Regions from separate parts of the Leifsonia sp. NPDC056665 genome, predicted to be linked through region 2. Evidence: predicted binding sites of a transcription regulator. Region 2 holds the regulator's gene; the other holds the start of a gene.

Region 1 (9,535 bases), on a different contig from region 2:
GCCGCGCCAGACGGCGGCGAGCTCGTCACGGGAGCCCGTGGTGAGCCGGTTCGGGAGGCCGCGGATCGGGCGCCGGCGGGCGTCGAGCAGGCCGGTCTGGCGCGCGAGGGTCTCGCCGCCCTCCAGCACGCGCACCAGGTATTGGCTGGCGCGGCGGACGCCGGAGGCCGAGATCACGGACACGTCACTGCGGACGCCGTACAGCTCGGCGAGGTCTTTGCGCACGCGGCGGGCGAGCTCTGGCGTGTCCAGCTCGCTCTCGACCGCGATCCGGCCGCCGATCAGGTGCAGTCCACCCGAGAACCGCAGGATGGTCGCGAGCTCGGCGGCGCGGACGGTCGTCTTGCTGACTTCGACCTTCGTGAGCTCGTCTTTGACGTCGGCGGTGAGAGCCAATCGGATTCCTAACTGTGAAAGACGGCGCGGGTCACGCCGTGAAGTGGGCGGCCGGCATCATTCACGGCCCAGGTCGCGGTGCTTGGTGTTGACCGCGACGCCGGGGAAGCCCCTCAACCTGGTCGCGAGCTCTTCGGCTATCGCGACGGACCGGTGCTTCCCTCCCGTGCAGCCTATCGCGATCATCGCGTGCCGCTTGTTCTCCCGCTGATAGCCGGCGAAGATCGGGCGCATCGCGGCGACGTAGCCGTCGATGAACTCCTCGGCGCCGTCCTGCTGGAGCACGTACTCGCGGACGATCTCGTCCAGCCCGGTGTGCGGGCGCAGCTCGGGGTTCCAGAACGGGTTCGGGAGGAACCGCGCGTCGGCGACCAGGTCGGCGTCGGGCGGGAGGCCGTATTTGAAGCCGAAGCTCATCACGGTCACCTGCACACCGGCGGTGTCCTCCGCCGCGAAGGTGTCGGTGATGTTGGTGGCGAGCTGGTGGATGTTCAGGTCCGTGGTGTCGACGATGATGTCGCTCGCCTCGCGGATCTCGCGCAGCCGGGCGCGCTCCGCGTCGATGCCGTCGAGGATGGTGCCGTTGCCCTGCAGCGGGTGCGGACGGCGCACCTGCTCGAAGCGGCGGATGAGCACGGCGTCGGAGGCCTCCAGGAACAGCACGCGCACCTTGGTGCCCTCGCGCAGGCTCTGGATCATCGACTGCAGGTCTTCGAAGAAGTTGCGGCCGCGCACGTCGACCACCGCCGCGATGCGCGGAAGGCCGGACTCCGCGCGATTGGCCAGCTCGATCAGCGGCCGCAGCATCTGCGGAGGGAGGTTGTCGACCACGTACCAGTCGAGGTCTTCGAGGGCGTTGGCGACCGTCGACCGGCCCGCCCCCGACATCCCGGTGACGATCAGCACTTCCTGCTGCTCGCCGTTCGTGTCGATGTCGGTCGCCACGTGCACTCCCTCTCTGAACCAGGTGCGACCAGCCTACCGACTGACCCGCCGGGCCGAGGCGGTTTCCGGGAACGGTGCGCGTCTGCGCGCACCCCTCCTTCGGGGCGGACGCGCGCTCAGCCGGCGGTGAGGCGCTCGTGGACGGCGGCCGCGGTCGCCGGGCCGACCCCGCGCACCTCCGCGATCTGCTCAGGAGTCGCCTGGCGGAGCTGCGCCACCGAGCCGAAGTGCTTGAGCAGCTCCTTCACGCGCGCCGGACCGAGGCCCGGGATCTCGCCGAGGACGGATGAGATGTCGCGCTTGCGCCGCGCCCGCTGGTAGGTGATCGCGAAGCGGTGCGCCTCGTCGCGGATGCGCTGCACCAGGAAGAGCGCGTCGCTGTTGCGCGGCAGGATGACCGGGAAGTCTGAGTCCGGCTGCCAGATCTCCTCCAGCCGCTTGGCGATGCCGGCGAGCTGGATGCCGGTGACGCCGGACTCGTCCAGCGCGCGCTGCGCGGCGGCGACCTGCGGCTGGCCGCCGTCGACGATGAGGAGGTTCGGCGGGTAGGAGAACTTGCGGCGGCGGCGCTCTGCGGCCTCCGCGATCTCGGCGTCCACGTCGATCTCGGGGTCGTCTCCGTCCGTGGTGGTCCCGGCGTCGACAGTCTCATCCGTCTCCACGCCCGCCGCGTCCTCCCTCAGGTACGCCAGACGGCGCGTGATGACCTGGTAGATCGACTCGGTGTCGTCGGTGGACTCCGGGATGCTGAAGCGGCGGTACTGGTCCTTGCGGGGCAGGCCGTCCTCGAACACCACCATCGAGGCGACGATGTTCGTGCCGCTGAGGTGCGAGACGTCGAAGCACTCCATGCGCAGCGGGGCGTCCGCCATGCCGAGGGCGTCCTGGATGTCGTTGAGCGCCTTGGAGCGCGCCACGAAGTCGGAGCTGCGCCGGGTCTTGTAGAGGATCAGCGCGTTCTTCGCGTTCATCTCCGCGGTCTGCGCGAGCGCGGCCTTGTCGCCGCGCTGGGCGACCCGCAGCTCGACCCGGCCGGTCGACTTCGGGCCGCGGCGCACAGGGCCGGCCTCGTCGGCCTCCACGCGCCGGGCCATCAGCCACTGCTCCAGCTCGGTGGCGTCCTCCGGCAGCTCGGGCACGATGATCTCGCGCGGCGGGGCGTCCGTGCCCTCGTAGGCGTTCTGCAGCACGGTCTCGACCAGCTCGCCGAGCGTGATGTCGAGCTCCTTGTCGACCACCCAGGAGCGGACACCGCGGATGCGGCCGCCGCGGACGATGAACTGCTGCACGGCGGCGGCGAGCTCGTCGTGCGCGATGCCGAAGGCGTCCAGGTCCACGTTGTCCTGCAGGACGACGGCGCTCTTGCCCATCGCCGCCTCCAGCGCGCCGATGGCGTCCCGGTGCCTCGCCGCCGCCTCGTAATCGAGCGTGCTCGCGGCCTGCTTCATCTTGTCGGTGAGGTCGCGGATGTACTTCGTGTCGTTGCCCGCCATGAACGAGACGAAGTCCTCCGCGAGCTCGCGGTGGTCCTCCGGGCTGATCCGGCCGACACAGGGCGCCGCGCACTTGCCGATGTCGCCGAGCAGGCACGGCCTCCCGGTCAGCTCCGCGCGCCGGTAGACGCCATCGGAGCAGCTCCGCACCGGGAACGCCTTCAGCATGAGGTCGACCGTGTCGCGGATCGCCCAGACCTTCGTGTACGGGCCGAAGTAGCGCGCGTCCTTCAGGTTGCGGTTGCGGGTCACCATCACGCGCGGGATGCGCTCACCGAGCGTCACCGCGAGGTACGGGTACGACTTGTCGTCCCGGAACTGCACGTTGAACGGCGGGTTGAACTCCTTGATCCAGGTGTACTCGAGCTGGAGCGCCTCAAACTCGCTGGCGACCACCGTCCACTCGACGCTCGCCGCGGTCGTCACCATGCGGCGGGTGCGCTCGTGGAGGCTGCGCAGCGGCTGGAAGTAGTTGCTCAGCCGCGCGCGGAGGTTCTTCGCCTTGCCGACGTAGAGCACCCGCCGGTTCTTGTCGCGGAACCGGTAGACGCCCGGCTGCGTGGGGATCTCGCCGGCCTTGGGGCGGTAGCCGACCGTGTCCGTACTCACAGCGCGATCCTACGCGGCGCCACGGACACGCTCGCTGCCGAGCGCGCCCTCCCCCTGGAGGAGCTCCTTGAGGAAGTAGCCGGTGTGGCTCCCCGGCGTCTCGGCCACCTGCTCCGGCGTGCCGGTCGCGATGACCTCGCCGCCGCCGGCGCCGCCCTCCGGCCCCATGTCGATGATCCAGTCCGCCGACTTGATGACGTCGAGGTTGTGCTCGATGACGATGACCGTGTTGCCCTTGTCGAGGAGGCCGTTCAGCACCAGCAGGAGCTTGCGGACGTCCTCGAAGTGCAGGCCGGTGGTCGGCTCGTCGAGCACGTAGACGCTGCGGCCGTTGGAACGGCGCTGCAGCTCGGTCGCGAGCTTCACGCGCTGCGCCTCGCCGCCCGACAGGGTGGTGGCGCTCTGGCCGAGCCGCACGTAGCCGAGGCCGACGTCCACGAGCGTCTGCAAGAAGCGGTGGATCGCCGAGATCGGCCGGAAGAACTCCGCCGCCTCGCTGATCGGCATGTCGAGCACCTCGGCGATGTTCTTGCCCTTGTAGTGCACGGTCAGGGTGTCGCGGTTGTACCGCGCTCCGCCGCAAACCTCGCACGCGACGTAGACGTCGGGCAGGAAGTTCATCTCGATCTTGATCGTGCCGTCACCGGAGCACGCCTCGCAGCGCCCGCCCTTGACGTTGAAGCTGAACCGGCCGGGCAGGTACCCGCGGGCCTTGGCCTCCGGGGTCTCGGCGAACAGGGTGCGGATGCGGTCGAACACACCCGTGTAGGTGGCCGGGTTGGAGCGCGGCGTGCGCCCGATCGGCGCCTGGTCGACGTGAACGACCTTGTCGAGGTTCTCCAGGCCCGACACCGTGCGGTGCTTGCCCGGCAGCTTGCGGGCGCCGTTGAGCTTGTTGGCCAGCACGCGGTACAGGATGTCGTTGACCAGTGACGACTTGCCGGAGCCGGAGACTCCGGTGACCGCCACGAACGCGCCGAGCGGGAAGTCGACCGAGACCTTCTTGAGGTTGTTGGCCTCCGCGTCCACCACCCGGAGCACGCGCTTCTTGTCGATCTTGCGGCGCTTCTCGGGGATCGGGATCTCGCGCCGCCCGGCCAGGTAATCGCCGGTCAGCGACTCGGTGTTGGCGAGCAGCTCGTCGTACGACCCGGAGTGCACGACATGTCCGCCGTTGACGCCGGCGCCGGGGCCGATGTCGACGATCCAGTCGGCGGTGCGGATCGTGTCCTCGTCGTGCTCGACCACGATCAGCGTGTTGCCGAGGTCGCGCAGCGCGACGAGCGTGTCGATCAGGCGGCGGTTGTCGCGCTGGTGGAGGCCGATGCTCGGCTCGTCCAGCACGTAGAGCACGCCGGTGAGGCCCGACCCGATCTGCGTCGCGAGCCGGATGCGCTGCGCCTCGCCGCCCGACAGCGTCGCCGCCGCCCGGGCGAGGTCGAGGTAGCTGAGGCCGACCTGGATGAGGAAGTCGAGCCGGATCTTGATCTCGCGCAGCACCTGCGCGCCGATCTTCTGCTCGCGCTCGGTCAGGTGCAGCTTCTCCATGAACGCGCGCGCGTCGGAGAGGCTGAGCAGGGACGCGTCCGCGATGGAGGCGCCGTGGACGAGAACGGAGAGCACCTCGGGCTTCAGCCGCTTGCCCTGGCAGACCGGGCACGGCACCTCGCGGAGGTACTCGGCCCAGCGGGCGCGCTGGGTGTCGGTCTCTGCCTGCGCGTACTGGCGCTCGATGTAGGGCACGACGCCCTCGAAGCCGGACGTGTAGGACATCTCGCGGCCGTAGCGGTTCTTCCACCGCACCTTGACCTCGAAGTTGTCGCCGCGCAGCACGGCCTCGCGGACGTTCTGCGGCAGCTTCTTCCACGGCGTGTTGAGCGAGAAGCCGAGGTCGCGCGCGAGGCCGTCGAGCAGCTTCTCGTAGTAGTTGAAGAGGCCCTTGCCCTGCGTGGTCCACGGGATGATGACGCCCTCGGCGATGCTGAGACTGTCGTCGCCGAGCAGCAGGTCCTCGTCCACCGACATCCGCGTGCCGAGACCGGAGCACTCCGGGCAGGCGCCGAACGGCGCGTTGAACGAGAAGGTGCGGGGCTCGATCTCGGTGAGCTGGATGGGGTGGCCGTTGGGGCAGGACAGCTTCTCGCTGAACGACTGCCACGCCGCCGGGCCCACGCGGTCCACGAAGTTGACCTGCACCAGGCCGTCGGTGAGCCGCAGGGCGGTCTCCAGCGAGTCGGTGAGCCGGCCGAGGATGTCCGGCCCCGCCACGAGGCGGTCGACCACGACGGAGATGTCGTGCTTGACCTGCTTCTTGAGCGTCGGCGGCTCGCTGAGCTGGATCTGCTCGCCGTCCACGAGCGCGCGCGAGTATCCACTCGCGGCGAGCTCCTTGAAGAGGTCGACGAACTCGCCCTTCTTCTGCGAGATGACCGGGCTGACGACCATGTACCGCGTGCCGGCCTCGAGCTCCATGAGCTGGTCGGCGATCTGCTGCACCGTCTGGCGCTGGATCTTCTCGCCGCAGACCGGGCAGTGCGGGACGCCGATGCGCGCCCAGAGCAGGCGCATGTAGTCGTAGATCTCGGTGATAGTGCCGACCGTCGACCGCGGGTTGCGGTTGGTGGACTTCTGGTCGATCGACACCGCGGGGCTCAGACCCTCGATGAAGTCGACGTCCGGCCGGTCGACCTGGCCGAGGAACTGCCGCGCGTAGGCGGAAAGCGACTCCACGTACCTCCGCTGGCCCTCGGCGAAGATCGTGTCGAACGCGAGCGACGACTTGCCCGAGCCGGACAGGCCCGTGAAGACGACCAGGGAGTCGCGCGGGATCTCGAGGTCGATGTTGTGGAGGTTGTGCACCCGCGCGCCGCGCACGCTGAGGTGGGACCCCACGACCTTGCTCGGATTGCCTGCCGAACTCCTGCTACTCAGAGTGCTCACTCGTTCCATTCTCCGCTATTCACCGTCGCCCCACCCACGTGTTCGCCCACCGCGCACCTGCGCGATGCCCCCGCCGGCCAGTTCGAAGCTTTGTTCGATTCTAGCAACCCGGACAGGGTGTGTGCGACCATGCGCGAGCGTACGCCGGACCTCCGACATTCGTACCGGAGGCCGCGCTCACGCCCGCGGCCGGGCGAGCAGGAGCGCCGCCAGGAGGACCACCAGTCCGACGATGGCGCCGCCCGACACCACCGCCAGCCACGGTGCGGACGCCGGCCGGGCCACGAGCAGCAGCACCATCGCGACGGCCTGCACCGGGACCTGGATGAGGATCACCCGCCGCAGCGACGGCAGCAGCACCGCAGGCTGCACCTTGGCGGTCGCGGGCAGCACGAGCATCCACGCCGCGAGGACGTGCAGCACGTGGACGGCTGCGATGACGGCGAGCAGCCGGAGCGTGAGCCTCCCCGGCTCCAGGAGGGTGGAGAACGCGAGCACTGCGATGAGGACCCACGCGACCCGCCAGCGCGGGACGGCGAGGGCGACCGCGGTGAGGAGGACGGCCACGGCGGGCCACGGACCGCTGGGGGCGGTGGTGACGGCGAGCGGGACGGCGACGACGGCGAAGGCGACGCGGAAGGCCCAGGCGGGCACGGTGAAGCCGAGGTCGGGAGCGGGAGCGGCCTGCTCCCCCGTGCCGGTCATCCCAGCCCCGCTCATCCCCGCCGCCCCGCTCATCCCCGCCTCCTAGGCGTCGCCAGCCGCCGCAGCATCGCGTCGCGCTCCGGCGACGTCCACTGCAGCAGCTCCGCTCCCGCCGCCCGCAGCCGGTCCAGGCGCAGCCCGCGCTCCAGGTCCACGATCCGCAGCGCCAGCCGCTCCCTGGCCGGGAGCTCGTCGACGATGCGCGGCGGCAGCACGTCGACCACCACCACCCTGTGTCCCGCCGCGCGCCAGGTGAGCGCCAGGCGCATGGCCTGGTCGTCCAGGAACGTGGACATCACGAACACGACCGCGCCCTGCGCGAGCCGCGGCGCCCGCGCGCGCTCGGTCGCCGACCCGTGCGCGGTGGTCAGCTCGACCGCCCGCAGGACCCGGTGCAGGTGCCGTGCGCCTGCACGCGGCGGCAGCGCACGGCGGGCGTCGGAGAGGTCGTCGAAACCGACCCGGTCGGACGCGGCGGCGTACGCGCCCGCGAGCGAGACCGCGGCCTCCCGCGCGACGTCGAGGGAGGTCGCCCCCGGCCACTGGTACGGCGCCGCCCAGCCGGCGACGGCGCCGGGGACGTCGTCGCGCGCGTCCAGCACGAGCTGCACCGCCGCGTCGGAGGTCGCCGTGGTCCGCCGCACGTACAGCTCGCCCGGGCGCTGCGCGAGCCGGGCGGTCGCCTTCCAGTCGATTCGGCGCAGCCGGTCGCCCGGACGGAAACGGTCGATGTCCCGGAACTCGCCGCCGTCGCCCGGCCGCGCGGACACGTGGCCGCCGGTCAGGCCGAGCAGGCGCGCGGGCAGCGGGAGGCTGCGGATCCGCTGCGCGGCCGGCCGCACCACGCGCTCCGCGACGGCGGGGATGCCGGGGTCGCCCGTCCATGCGGCGTCCGGCCCGATCCCCCGGGCGGCCAGCGACAGGATCCGCTGCGGGCCGGAGTGCGAGACGGCGACGCGGAAGCGCAGCCGGGCGGCCTCCCGCGGCGTCACCACCGCATCCTCGGGTCGGCGGTCGGTCCGGTGGACTCGCACATGCACGCCGTCCACGCTCCCGTCCGCCTCCGCCACCGCGTCGACGTGCACGCGGCCGTCCGGGTCGTCGCCGGCGATGGTCACCCGGGCGCGCGCGGCCGCGGACTGCGGCCGCGACGACCAGCCGAGCAGCGCCGCCATCAGCAGCGGGGCCGCGACCAGCATCAACTCCACCCGCGACAGCACGAACGCAGCGACCAGGCAGACCGCCGCGACGATCGCGGCCGCGGTCACCGCCGGGCTCAGCGCCCACCCGGAACCGCCGGCCTGCGCCTCCGTCCGCTCGCGCGGGCCGGGCATGCGCGCCCGCGACCACAGCGACATCAGTCCGCGGCCTCCCGCTCGCGCGTCCCCACCGCCGGCGGTCCCGCCACCGAGGACACGACCTCCAGGACGACCTGGGTGGCGCTCACGCCGCTGGTCCACGCCTGCACGGTCAGCGTCAGCCTGTGCGCGAGGACCGGCACCGCGACGCGCTTGACGTCGTCGGGGATGACGAAGTCCCGGCCGGCGAGCACCGCCAGCGCCCGGGCGACCAGCAGGAGGCCCTGCGACCCGCGGGGCGAGGCGCCGACCTCCACGGAGCGGTGCCGGCGGGTGGCGGCCGCGAGGCGCACGCAGTAGGCGGCGATGTCGGGATCGACGTCCACGCTCTCCACCCCGGCCTGCATGGCCAGGAGGGTCTCGGCGTCCGTGACCGGCTCGACCGTGGCGACCTCGTGCCGCCGGGCGACGCGGGCCAGCAGCACCTGCGTCTCGCCGTCCGCGTCCGGGTAGCCCACGCCGAGCCGCACCATGAACCGGTCGAGCTGCGCCTCCGGGAGGGCGTAGGTGCCCTCCGACTCGATCGGGTTCGCGGTCGCGACCACGTGGAAGGGCCGAGGCAGAGGGAAGCTGCGCCCCTCCACGGACACCTGCCCTTCGGCCATCGCCTCCAGCAGCGCCGACTGGGTCTTCGGCGAGGTGCGGTTGATCTCGTCCGCCAGGAACAGGCCCGTGAACACCGGCCCGGGCCGGAACTCGAACTCGGCGGTCGACGGCACGTAGACGTACGAGCCGGTGATGTCGGACGGCAGCAGGTCGGGGGTGCATTGCAGCCGCCGGAAGTCCAGGCCGACCGCGCTCGCGATGCTGCGCGCGGCGAGGGTCTTGCCCAAGCCGGGGACGTCCTCGAACAGCACGTGGCCGCCGGCGAGGACGGTGGCGAGCGCGATGTGCAGCGGCTCGCGCATGCCGACGACGACCGACTCGACGCGGTTCAGGACCTCGGCGCCCAGCCGGGCGACCTCGGTGACGGGGAGCGCGGCGGTGGCGGTCGAGGTGGAGGTGGTGGAGGTTGTGGACGTCTCCGGGGTCATGCGGCTCCTGTCGTTTCTGCGTTGAGCGGGTCGGCGGGGCGAGCGCCGGCCGGCA
Region 2 (9,535 bases):
GGCCGAACGCGGCGTCCAGGTCGACCAGGTGGATCCACTCGGCGCCGGCGTCCACCCATTCGGCGGCCGCGTCGACCGGGTCGCCGTAGCTGGTCTCGCTGCCGGCCTCGCCCTGCGTCAGCCGCACGGCCTTGCCGTCGGCGACGTCGACGGCGGGCAGCAGGACCAGCTTGGGCGTGTTCGTGAGTTCGCTCATGTCGTGTGTTTCCTCTGTCGGGGTCGTTCGGGTCCGCATCGCGGACGGGGATCGTCGCTAGAGCGAGCCGATCCAGTTGCGCAGGAGTCTCAGCCCCGCCTCGCCGGACTTCTCCGGGTGGAACTGGGTCGCGCTGAGCGGCCCGTTCTCCACCGCGGCGATGAAGCGCGAGCCGTGCTCGGCCCAGGTCACCCGCGGCTGCGGGAACGGCCCGGTGGCCTCCAGCGTCCAGTCCTGCGCGGCGTACGAGTGGACGAAGTAGAAACGCTCGTCGCGGATGCCGTCGAACAGCACGGAGTCCTCCGGCGCCTCCACCGTGTTCCAGCCCATGTGCGGGACGACGTCGGCGCGGAGCAGGTCCACCGTGCCCGGCCACTCGCCGAGCCCCTCGGCCGCGGTGCCGTGCTCGACGCTGTGCTCGAACAGCACCTGCATGCCGACGCAGACGCCGATCACCGGCCGGCCGCCCGCGAGCCTGCGGTCGATGACCTCGTCGCCGTGCGAGCGGCGCAGCGCCTCCGCGACCGCGGCGAACGCGCCGACGCCGGGGACGAACAGGCCGTCGGCCTCCTGCGCGCGCCGGCGGTTGCCGGTGAGCTCGACGTTAGCCCCTGCGGCCTCCAGCGCCTTGACCGCGGAGTGGACGTTGCCTGTCCCGTAGTCGAAGACGACGACGTCGGGTGCGCTCACAGCGCGCCCTTGGTCGACGGGATGCCGGACACCAGCGGGTCGAACGCCTTCGCCTGCCGGAACGCGCGCGCGAACGCCTTGAACTCGGCTTCCGCGATGTGGTGCGGGTCGCGGCCGCCGACCACCGTGACGTGCACGGTCAGCCCGGCGTTGAACGCGATGGCCTCGAACACGTGCCGCACCATCGACCCGGTGAAGTGCCCGCCGATCAGGTGCAGCTCGAACCCGGCCGGCTCGCCGCCGTGCACCAGGTAGGGGCGTCCGGAGATGTCGACCACGGCCTGCACGAGCGCCTCGTCGAGCGGGACGAGGGCGTCGCCGTAGCGGGAGATGCCCGCCTTGTCGCCGAGCGCCTTCTTGATGGCCTGGCCGAGGACGATCGCGACGTCCTCCACCGTGTGGTGCACATCGATGTCGGTATCGCCGCTCGCCCGCACCGTCAGGTCGGTGAGCGAGTGCTTGGCGAACGCGGTCAGCAGGTGGTCGTAGAACGGGACCGACGTGCGGATGTCGGACGCCCCGGTGCCGTCGAGGTCGAGGGTGAGCTCGATGCTCGACTCGCTGGTCGCGCGCTGAAGCTGGGCGGTCCGATTCGTCATGACTGCGAGCTTACCGACTGGCCGGAGGCCGCCACCGCTCCAGACGGGCGCCCGAGGGAGCGCAGCGCCTCCAGGAACGCGGTTGTCTCGGTCTCGGTGCCCGCGGTGACCCGGAGGTGGTTCGGGATGCCGACGTCGCGGATGAGAACGCCGCGCTCCAGCAGCGCCTCGAACACCGCGTGCGGGTCCTCTACGCCGCCGAACAGCACGAAGTTGCTCCCGCTGCGGTGCGGGAGGTAGCCGAGCTCCGCCAACTCCACCACGAGCCGGTCCCGCTGCCCGCGGATCTCGCCGACCATCGCGAGCATCTCGTCCGAGTGCGCCAGCGCCCCGAGCGCGGCGGCCTGCGTGAGCGCGGACAGGTGGTACGGGAGCCGCACGAGCCGAAGGGCGTCGACCACGGCGGGGTCGGCGGCCAGGTAGCCCACCCGTGCCCCCGCGAACGCGAAGGCCTTGCTCATGGTCCGCGAGATCAGTAGGCGCTCGCGCCCGGGCAGCAGAGTGAGCGCCGACGGCTCGCCTTCCGGCATGAACTCGGCGTACGCCTCGTCCACGATCACGATGCCGCGCGCCGCGGCGTAGACGGCCTCGATCGTCTCGAGGGAGAGCGGAGTCCCCGTCGGGTTGTTCGGCGAGCAGAGGATGACGATGTCCGGATCGTGCTCCCGCACGGCGGCCGCCGCGGTCTCCGGCGACAGCTCGAAGTCGGCGTCGCGCCCGGCGGCGATCCAACTCGTCCCGGTGCCGGAGGCCAGCAGCGGATACATGGAGTACGTGGGAGCGAACCCGAGGAGGCTGCGCCCCGGCCCGCCGAACGCCTGCAGGATGTGCTGCAGCACCTCGTTGGATCCGTTCGCGGCCCAGAGCTGTTCGGCCGCGAGCCCGTGCCCGAGGTAGCGGGCGAACGCCTCCCGCAACTCGGTGAACTCGCGGTCGGGGTAGCGGTTCACCCCCGTCACGGCTACGGCGACCCGCGCGACGATGTCGGCGGCGACGTCCTCCGGGACTGGATGCGTGTTCTCGTTCACGTTCAACGCGACGGGCACGACCTTCTGCGGCGCCCCGTACGGGGTGCGACCGCGCAGGTCATCACGGATCGGAAGATCGGAGAGTGAGGTCACCCCTCAATGGTAGCCAGCGCCACTGAAGGCTTCCGCCGTGTGACGCCCCGCTGCGTACCCCGTCCCGGCCGCAGCGCCACCGCCCCTACTTCCCGTCGTACTGCGTCGGGATGGCTAGCTGCTGCCCCGGCGTCACGACCGCCGAGGACAGCCCGTTGAGGTTCACCAGATCGGCGATCACATTGCGCGGGTCGGCGTTGGGCGCGATGCGGGACGCGACCGACCACAGGGAGTCGCCCGACTGCACCGTCACGTAGTGGAAGGTCACGTGCGCCTGCTCCCCCGTGGCCGCCGCGCCTCCGCCGTTGAGCGCGAACACCATCGCCCCGATCACGATCGGCAGCGCGACGAGCATCGTCAGCACGGCCCGCCCGCGCCGCGTGAGCCGCAGCCGAACACGTCCAGCAGCCTGCGCGCCACTCGCCGCAACGTTGTTCATCGCAACGTTGTTCATCCCAACGGTGTGCATAACCACTGCGCTCATGTCGTGACCTCCAAAGGCTTCGGTCGAAGCTCTGTTCCGAATATATCTTCGAATGTTCGAGACCGCAATGCTCGGGCCGGCGGAAAATACCGCAGGTATTTCGAGACACACTCGAACACATGTTTGTCGGGCAGCCGAACTGTGGATACAGTTTCGATTGTCTGGACGTAAGACAACCAGGCACCACCGACATTCGGTTCCCCCGGGTGACGGCGACGGTCACGAAGGGACGAGCGTGTCGAACGAGAACCAGGCTCCGCGCACGCGGCGCCGCAAGAACCTCAGCGAGAAGCAGCTCGCCATCCTCGACGTGATCCAGCGTTCCGTGAGCTCGCGGGGCTACCCGCCGAGCATGCGCGAGATCGGCGACGCCGTCGGCCTCTCCAGCCTCTCGTCCGTCACCCACCAGCTCAACCAGCTCGAGCTGAGCGGCTACCTGCGCCGCGACCCGAACCGGCCGCGCGCGCTGGAGATCCTCATCGACGTCCCGTCGGCGACCGCTCCCGATTTCGAGAACCAGACCCCCGTCGGCGACGCCGCGATGGTCCCGCTCGTCGGCCGCATCGCCGCCGGTGTCCCGATCACCGCCGAGCAGCAGGTGGAGGAGGTCTTCCCCCTCCCCCGCCAGCTCGTCGGCAACGGCGAGCTCTTCATGCTCAAGGTGGTCGGCGAGTCGATGATCGACGCCGCCATCTGCGACGGCGACTGGGTGGTCGTCCGCACCCAGAACACCGCGGAGAACGGCGACATCGTGGCGGCCATGCTGGACGAGGAGGCCACCGTCAAGGTCTTCCGCCAGCGCGACGGCCACACCTGGCTGCTCCCCCGCAACTCGAACTTCGAGCCGATCCTGGGCGACTACTCGACCATCCTCGGCAAGGTCGTCGCCGTCCTCCGCGCCGTCTGACCCGATCTACCTGACAGGACACGCCGTCTCGGCCCGCGCCGAGACGGCGTGTCCTGTCAGTTGGATCACGCCCAGCCGAGCTCCTGGAGGCGGGCGTCGTCCAGGCCGAAGTAGTGGCCGATCTCGTGGACGAGGGTGATCCGCACGCGGGAGCGCAGCTCCTCCACCGTCTCGCAGCTCGCCTCGAGGTTGTTGCGGAACAGCGTGATCCGGTCCGGCAGCTCGCCGAACCCGTAGACCCCGCGCCGTGTCAGCGGATGGCCGGTGTACAGCCCGTAGAGCCGGGGCCGCGCGCCCGGCGGCTGGTCCTGGATGATGATCGCCACGTTCTCCAGCGGCCGCACCATGTCGTCCGGCAGGCTGTCGAAGACGTCGTCCACCAGCGCATCGAACTCGTCGTCGGCCATTTTCATCATGAGCCCAGCCTCACCATGCGCTCATCATCCCCGAACCGGCGGAGGCCGCGCTCCCACGTCCGCGCACAGCGGAACGTCGACAGCGCGGCCTCGCCGGCAGGAGGGATCAGGCCGTGACGCCCACCCGCTCCCGCACGTCGCGCGTCGCCGCGAGGATGTTGCGCAGCGACGCCACCGTCTCGTCGTACCCGCGGGTCTTGAGCCCGCAGTCCGGGTTCACCCAGAGCTGACGGCCCGGGATCGCGCTGAGCGCCGTCTCCAGCAGCTCGGTCACCTCGGCGACAGACGGCACGCGCGGCGAGTGGATGTCGTAGACGCCCGGGCCGATGCCGTGCTCGAAGCCGGAGCGCTGGATGTCGTGGACGACGTCCATCCGGCTGCGCGCGGCCTCGATGCTGGTCACGTCCGCGTCGAGGTTGCGGATCGCGTCGATGACCACGCCGAACTCCGAGTAGCAGAGGTGCGTGTGGATCTGCGTCGCGTCCGCCACGCCGGAGGTCGCGAGCCGGAACGAGCCCACCGACCAGTCGAGGTAGGCGGCCTGGTCGGCGCGCTTGAGCGGCAGCAGCTCGCGCAGCGCCGGCTCGTCCACCTGCACGACCCGGATGCCCGCGGTCTCCAGGTCGGCGATCTCGTCGCGGAGGGCGAGGGCGACCTGCCGCGCGGTCTCGCCGAGCGGCTGGTCGTCGCGCACGAACGACCAGGCGAGGATCGTGACCGGCCCGGTCAGCATGCCCTTGACCGGCTTCTCGGTCAGCGTCTGGGTGTAGGTCGACCAGTCCACGGTGATCGGCTTCGGCCGGGACACGTCGCCCCAGAGAATCGACGGCCGCGTACAGCGCGATCCGTACGACTGCACCCAGCCGTTGCGGGTTACCGCGAACCCGTCCAGGTTCTCGGCGAAGTACTGCACCATGTCGTTGCGCTCGGGCTCGCCGTGCACGATGACGTCGAGGCCGATCTCCTCCTGGAGGTCGACGACGCGCTTGATCTCGGCCTGCATGCGGCCGAGGTACTCCGCCTCGTCGATGACTCCCGCGACGAGCTGAGCGCGCGAGCGCCGGATGTCCGCCGTCTGCGGGAACGACCCGATCGTGGTCGTCGGCAGGAACGGCAGGTGCAGCGCCTCGTCCTGTGCCGCCTGCCGCGCGCCGTACTCGCCGCGGCGGAAGTCCGCACGGGTCAGCGCGGCCTCGCGCGAACGCACGGCGTCGACCCGCACGCCCGGGGCGGAGGCACGGTCGGCGAGCGCCGCCGTCGCCGCGGTGAGCTCGTCCTGCACGGCCTCGTGGCCGTCCACGATGCCGCGCGCCAGCACCGCCACCTGACCGACCTTCTGGTCGGCGAACGCGAGCCAGGTCTTCAGGCGCGCGTCGAGGTCCGGCTCGTCGTCCACGTCGTGCGGGACGTGCTGCAGGGAGGTGGAGGTCGACACCGCGACGTCCGGGCTCAGGGAGAGCAGCTCGGTCAGCGTCCCGAAGGCCGCCTCCAGGTCGCCGCGCCAGATGTTGTGGCCGTCGATCACGCCGCCGACGAGGGTCTTGCCCGCCAGCGCGGTGCGCGTGGCCGCGTCGAGCCCGGCCGGGACGCTGCCCCGCACCAGGTCGAGGGAGATGGCCTCCACCGGCGACACGGCGAGCACGGGGAGGGCGTCGTCCAGGCTGCCGTACGGCGCCGCGACGAAGATCGCGGGCCGCTCTGCCGCACCGCCCAGGTCCGCGTAGGCCGCACGGGCGGCCTCCAGCACCTCGGTGCGCGGCTCGTCGATGCTCTCGGAGACGAGCGCCGGCTCGTCGAGCTGCACCCACGGCGCGCCGGCAGCGGCCAGCCGGGCCAGCAGCTCGCGGTACACCGGCAGCAGGTCGGCGAGGCGCGACAGCGGGCGGAAGCCCTCCGGCGCCTCGTCGCTCGCCTTGCTGAGCAGCAGGAAGGTGACGGGGCCGACGATCACCGGACGGGTGACGAACCCGGCCGCGCGGGCCTCCTCGAACTCCCGCACGATGCGGTCGGACGCGAGCCGGAAGGCCGTCTCCGGGCCGAGCTCCGGCACGAGGTAGTGGTAGTTGGAGTCGAACCACTTGGTCATCTCCAGCGGGGCCTTGTCGCCCTCGCCGCGGGCGATCGTGAAGTAGCCGGCCAGGTCGACGGAGCCGTCCGTCCCGGCGAGCCCGGCGAACCGCGACGGGATGGCGCCGACCGTCACTGCGGCGTCGAGCACCTGGTCGTAGAAGCTGAAGCTCTCCGGGATCGCCGCGTCGTCGCGGCCGAGCCCGAGCGCGGCGAGCCGCTCCCGGGTGGCGGCGCGCAGCGCGGCGGCCGTGGCCTCCAGCTCCTCGGCGGTGGTCTGCCCGGCCCAGAACGCCTCGACGGCCTTCTTGAGCTCACGGCGCCGGCCGATGCGCGGGTAGCCGATGATGGTGCCCACCGGGAAGGCGGAACGGGTGGTGGTGTCGGTCATGCGGGGTCGCCTGCTTTCTGCGAGGGGGTGGAGGTGGTGGATGAGGCCGGATCCAGCAGACCGACCCTCTCGAGCACCGAGAGGACGGCGGAGTGCTGGTTGAACGTGTAGAGGTGGATGCCGGGGGCGCCGCCGTCGAGCAGCCGCTGCGCCAGGCGCGCCGTCCACTCGATGCCGAGCTCGCGACGGCCCTCGTCGTCCGGCTCGACTTCGAGCTGGATGGCGAGGTCGCTCGGGAGGTCCTCGCCGCTGAGCTCCAGCATCCGGGCGAGCCGTGCGGGCGAGGTGACCGGCATGATGCCGGGCAGGATGGGGAAGGCCACACCGGCCTCCTTCGCCCGCTGGGCGAACGAGAGGTAGTCCTCGGCGTGGAAGAAGAGCTGGGTGATCCCGAGATTGGCGCCGGCCGCCTGCTTGGCGAGCAGGGCGTCGATGTCCTGCGACACGGACCGGGACGGGTGCCCGTGCGGGAACGCCGCGACCGCGATCTGCACGTGCTCGCGCTGCGACAGCACGGCCTGCGCCCGCAGCCCCGGCACGGGGAGCGCGTCGTACGGGACACGCTCGGCCTGCACCCGGTGGATGAGCTGCACGAGCTCGGCGGAGCTCTTGATGTCGCCCAGGCCGTCGTCCCCCGGCGCGAGGCCCGCGGGCGGGTCGCCGCGCACCGCCAGGAAGCGCCGGATGCCGGCGTCCAGGAACTCGCGGATGAGCCGGTTCGCCTCGGTGTGCGTGGACCCGACGCAGGTCAGGTGCGCCATCGGGCTGACGTCGGTCTGCTCCAGGATGTAGCGCAGCACCTCCAGCGACGACGAGCGCGACGAGCCGTTGGCCCCGTAGGTCACCGAGATGAAGTCGGGACCGGCGGCGGCCAGGCGGTCGATCGTCGCGGGCAGCGCGGCCGCGGCGCGCTCATTGCGCGGCGGGTACAGTTCGAACGAGAACCGCGCGTCGGTACAGTCCATGATTCCTCGGGTGTCGATCAGCGTCACAGGCGGCCTCCTCCGGTCGACGTCGGAAACGTCGAAATGGAGGGGCGGGCGGGTGCCGGGCTCGGCTGTCGCACCACGTCAGCGGTCGCCCGCTTCGGTTGTGTAGGCACAGTAACAACGACGGAGGCCGGGCGGAACCCGCTGCGTCATCTGGCGACACAGTGGTTCCGCCCGGCCTTTCTGCCGGTGCTCGCGCGCCTTAGACGGCGAACGGTTCGAACACGGACTGGTACTCGGGCATGATCCGCGCCCGCACCCGCGTGCCGTCCTCCACGTACTCGGTCGAGAGCACGCGGCCGCGCTCGTGCAGCGCCGAGATGAGGTCGCCGCGGTCGTACGGGACGACCAGCTCCACCTCGACGGACGGGTCGGGCAGCAGGCGTGCGATCGCCGCGAGCACCTCGTCGATGCCCTCCCCGGTCCGGGCGGACGCGAAGATCGCGCCAGGCTCCAGGCCGCGCAGGACGAGCCGGTCGTCGGCCGGGATGAGGTCGGCCTTGTTGAACACCACGATCTCCGGGATGTCCCGCGCGCCGACCTCGCCGATCACGTCCCGGACGGTCGCGAGCTGCGACGCCGGGTCGGGGTGCGAGCCGTCGACCACGTGCAGGATGACGTCGGAGTCGGCGACCTCCTCCAGCGTCGAGCGGAACGCCTCCACGAGCTGGTGCGGCAGGTTGCGCACGAAGCCGACCGTGTCGGCCAGAGTGTAGAGGCGGCCGTCGGCGGTCACCGAGCGGCGCACGGTCGCGTCCAGTGTCGCGAACAGGGCGTTCTCCACGAGCACGCCCGCCTTGGTCACCCGGTTCAGGAGGCTGGACTTGCCCGCGTTCGTGTACCCGGCGATCGCGACGGAGGGCACCGAGTTGCGGTTGCGGTTCGCCCGCTTCGCTTCACGCGCCGGCTTGAAGCCGGCGATCTGCTTGCGCAGCTTCGCCATGCGCGTGTGGATGCGGCGGCGGTCGAGCTCGATCTTCGTCTCACCCGGTCCGCGCGAACCCATGCCCGCGCCCGCGCCGCCCACCTGGCCACCGGCCTGGCGGGACATCGACTCGCCCCAGCCGCGCAGGCGCGGGAGCAGGTACTCGAGCTGCGCGAGCTCGACCTGCGCCTTGCCCTCGCGGCTCTTGGCGTGCTGGCTGAAGATGTCGAGGATGACGGCCGTGCGGTCGATCACCTTGACCTTCACCACGTCCTCCAGCGCGCGCCGCTGACTGGGCGCGAGCTCGGTGTCGGCGATGACGGTGTCCGCGCCGAGCGCCCGGACGACCCCGGTCAGCTCCTCCGCCTTGCCGCGCCCGAGGTACGTGCTGGGGTCGGGATGCGGCCGCCGCTGCAGGAGGCCGTCGAGCACCGCGGCGCCCGCGGTCTCGGCGAGGGCGGCGAGTTCGCGCAGCGAGTTCTCCGCGTCCTGCAGCGAGCCCTGCGAGTACACGCCGATGAGCACGACGTTCTCGAGCCGCAGCTGCCGGTACTCGACCTCCGTGACGTCCTCGAGCTCGGTGGAGAGCCCGGAGACCCGTCGGAGCGCCGCGCGCTCCTCGCGCTCGAACTGCTCGCCGTCGTGGCCGTGGCCGTCGGTGTCATTCGACTGGAGCGCCTGGGCTCCGGAGCCGAACAGCGTCACGGTGGCGCGGTTCTGCTGGGTGGCGAGCACGCGCGCGACGACATC

Evidence for each region. The regulator LexA, encoded in region 2, represses DNA repair genes until DNA is damaged. The targets are predictions, from matches to a motif close to TCGAACANNTGTTCGA.
Region 1: the regulator LexA is predicted to act here: its motif matches at 6,466-6,481, upstream of uvrA (excinuclease ABC subunit UvrA).

The regions. Positions count from the first base shown of each region.
Region 1 is NZ_JBHTXK010000026.1:4,102-13,636, reverse strand. Features, by position in the region: gene whiA (DNA-binding protein WhiA) at 1-396, opposite strand, end outside; gene rapZ (RNase adapter RapZ) at 454-1,341, opposite strand; gene uvrC (excinuclease ABC subunit UvrC) at 1,458-3,443, opposite strand; gene uvrA (excinuclease ABC subunit UvrA) at 3,453-6,392, opposite strand; gene ACFQ9V_RS18020 (hypothetical protein) at 6,561-7,121, opposite strand; gene ACFQ9V_RS18015 (DUF58 domain-containing protein) at 7,118-8,446, opposite strand; gene ACFQ9V_RS18010 (AAA family ATPase) at 8,446-9,480, opposite strand; gene ACFQ9V_RS18005 (hypothetical protein) at 9,477-9,535, opposite strand, start outside.
Region 2 is NZ_JBHTXK010000015.1:76,180-85,714, reverse strand. Features, by position in the region: gene priA (bifunctional 1-(5-phosphoribosyl)-5-((5-phosphoribosylamino)methylideneamino)imidazole-4-carboxamide isomerase/phosphoribosylanthranilate isomerase PriA) at 1-196, opposite strand, end outside; gene hisH (imidazole glycerol phosphate synthase subunit HisH) at 254-886, opposite strand; gene hisB (imidazoleglycerol-phosphate dehydratase HisB) at 883-1,485, opposite strand; gene ACFQ9V_RS14475 (histidinol-phosphate transaminase) at 1,482-2,606, opposite strand; gene ACFQ9V_RS14470 (LysM peptidoglycan-binding domain-containing protein) at 2,692-3,090, opposite strand; gene lexA (transcriptional repressor LexA) at 3,326-3,997, shown strand; gene ACFQ9V_RS14460 (metallopeptidase family protein) at 4,063-4,413, opposite strand; gene metE (5-methyltetrahydropteroyltriglutamate--homocysteine S-methyltransferase) at 4,520-6,871, opposite strand; gene ACFQ9V_RS14450 (methylenetetrahydrofolate reductase) at 6,868-7,863, opposite strand; gene hflX (GTPase HflX) at 8,063-9,535, opposite strand, start outside.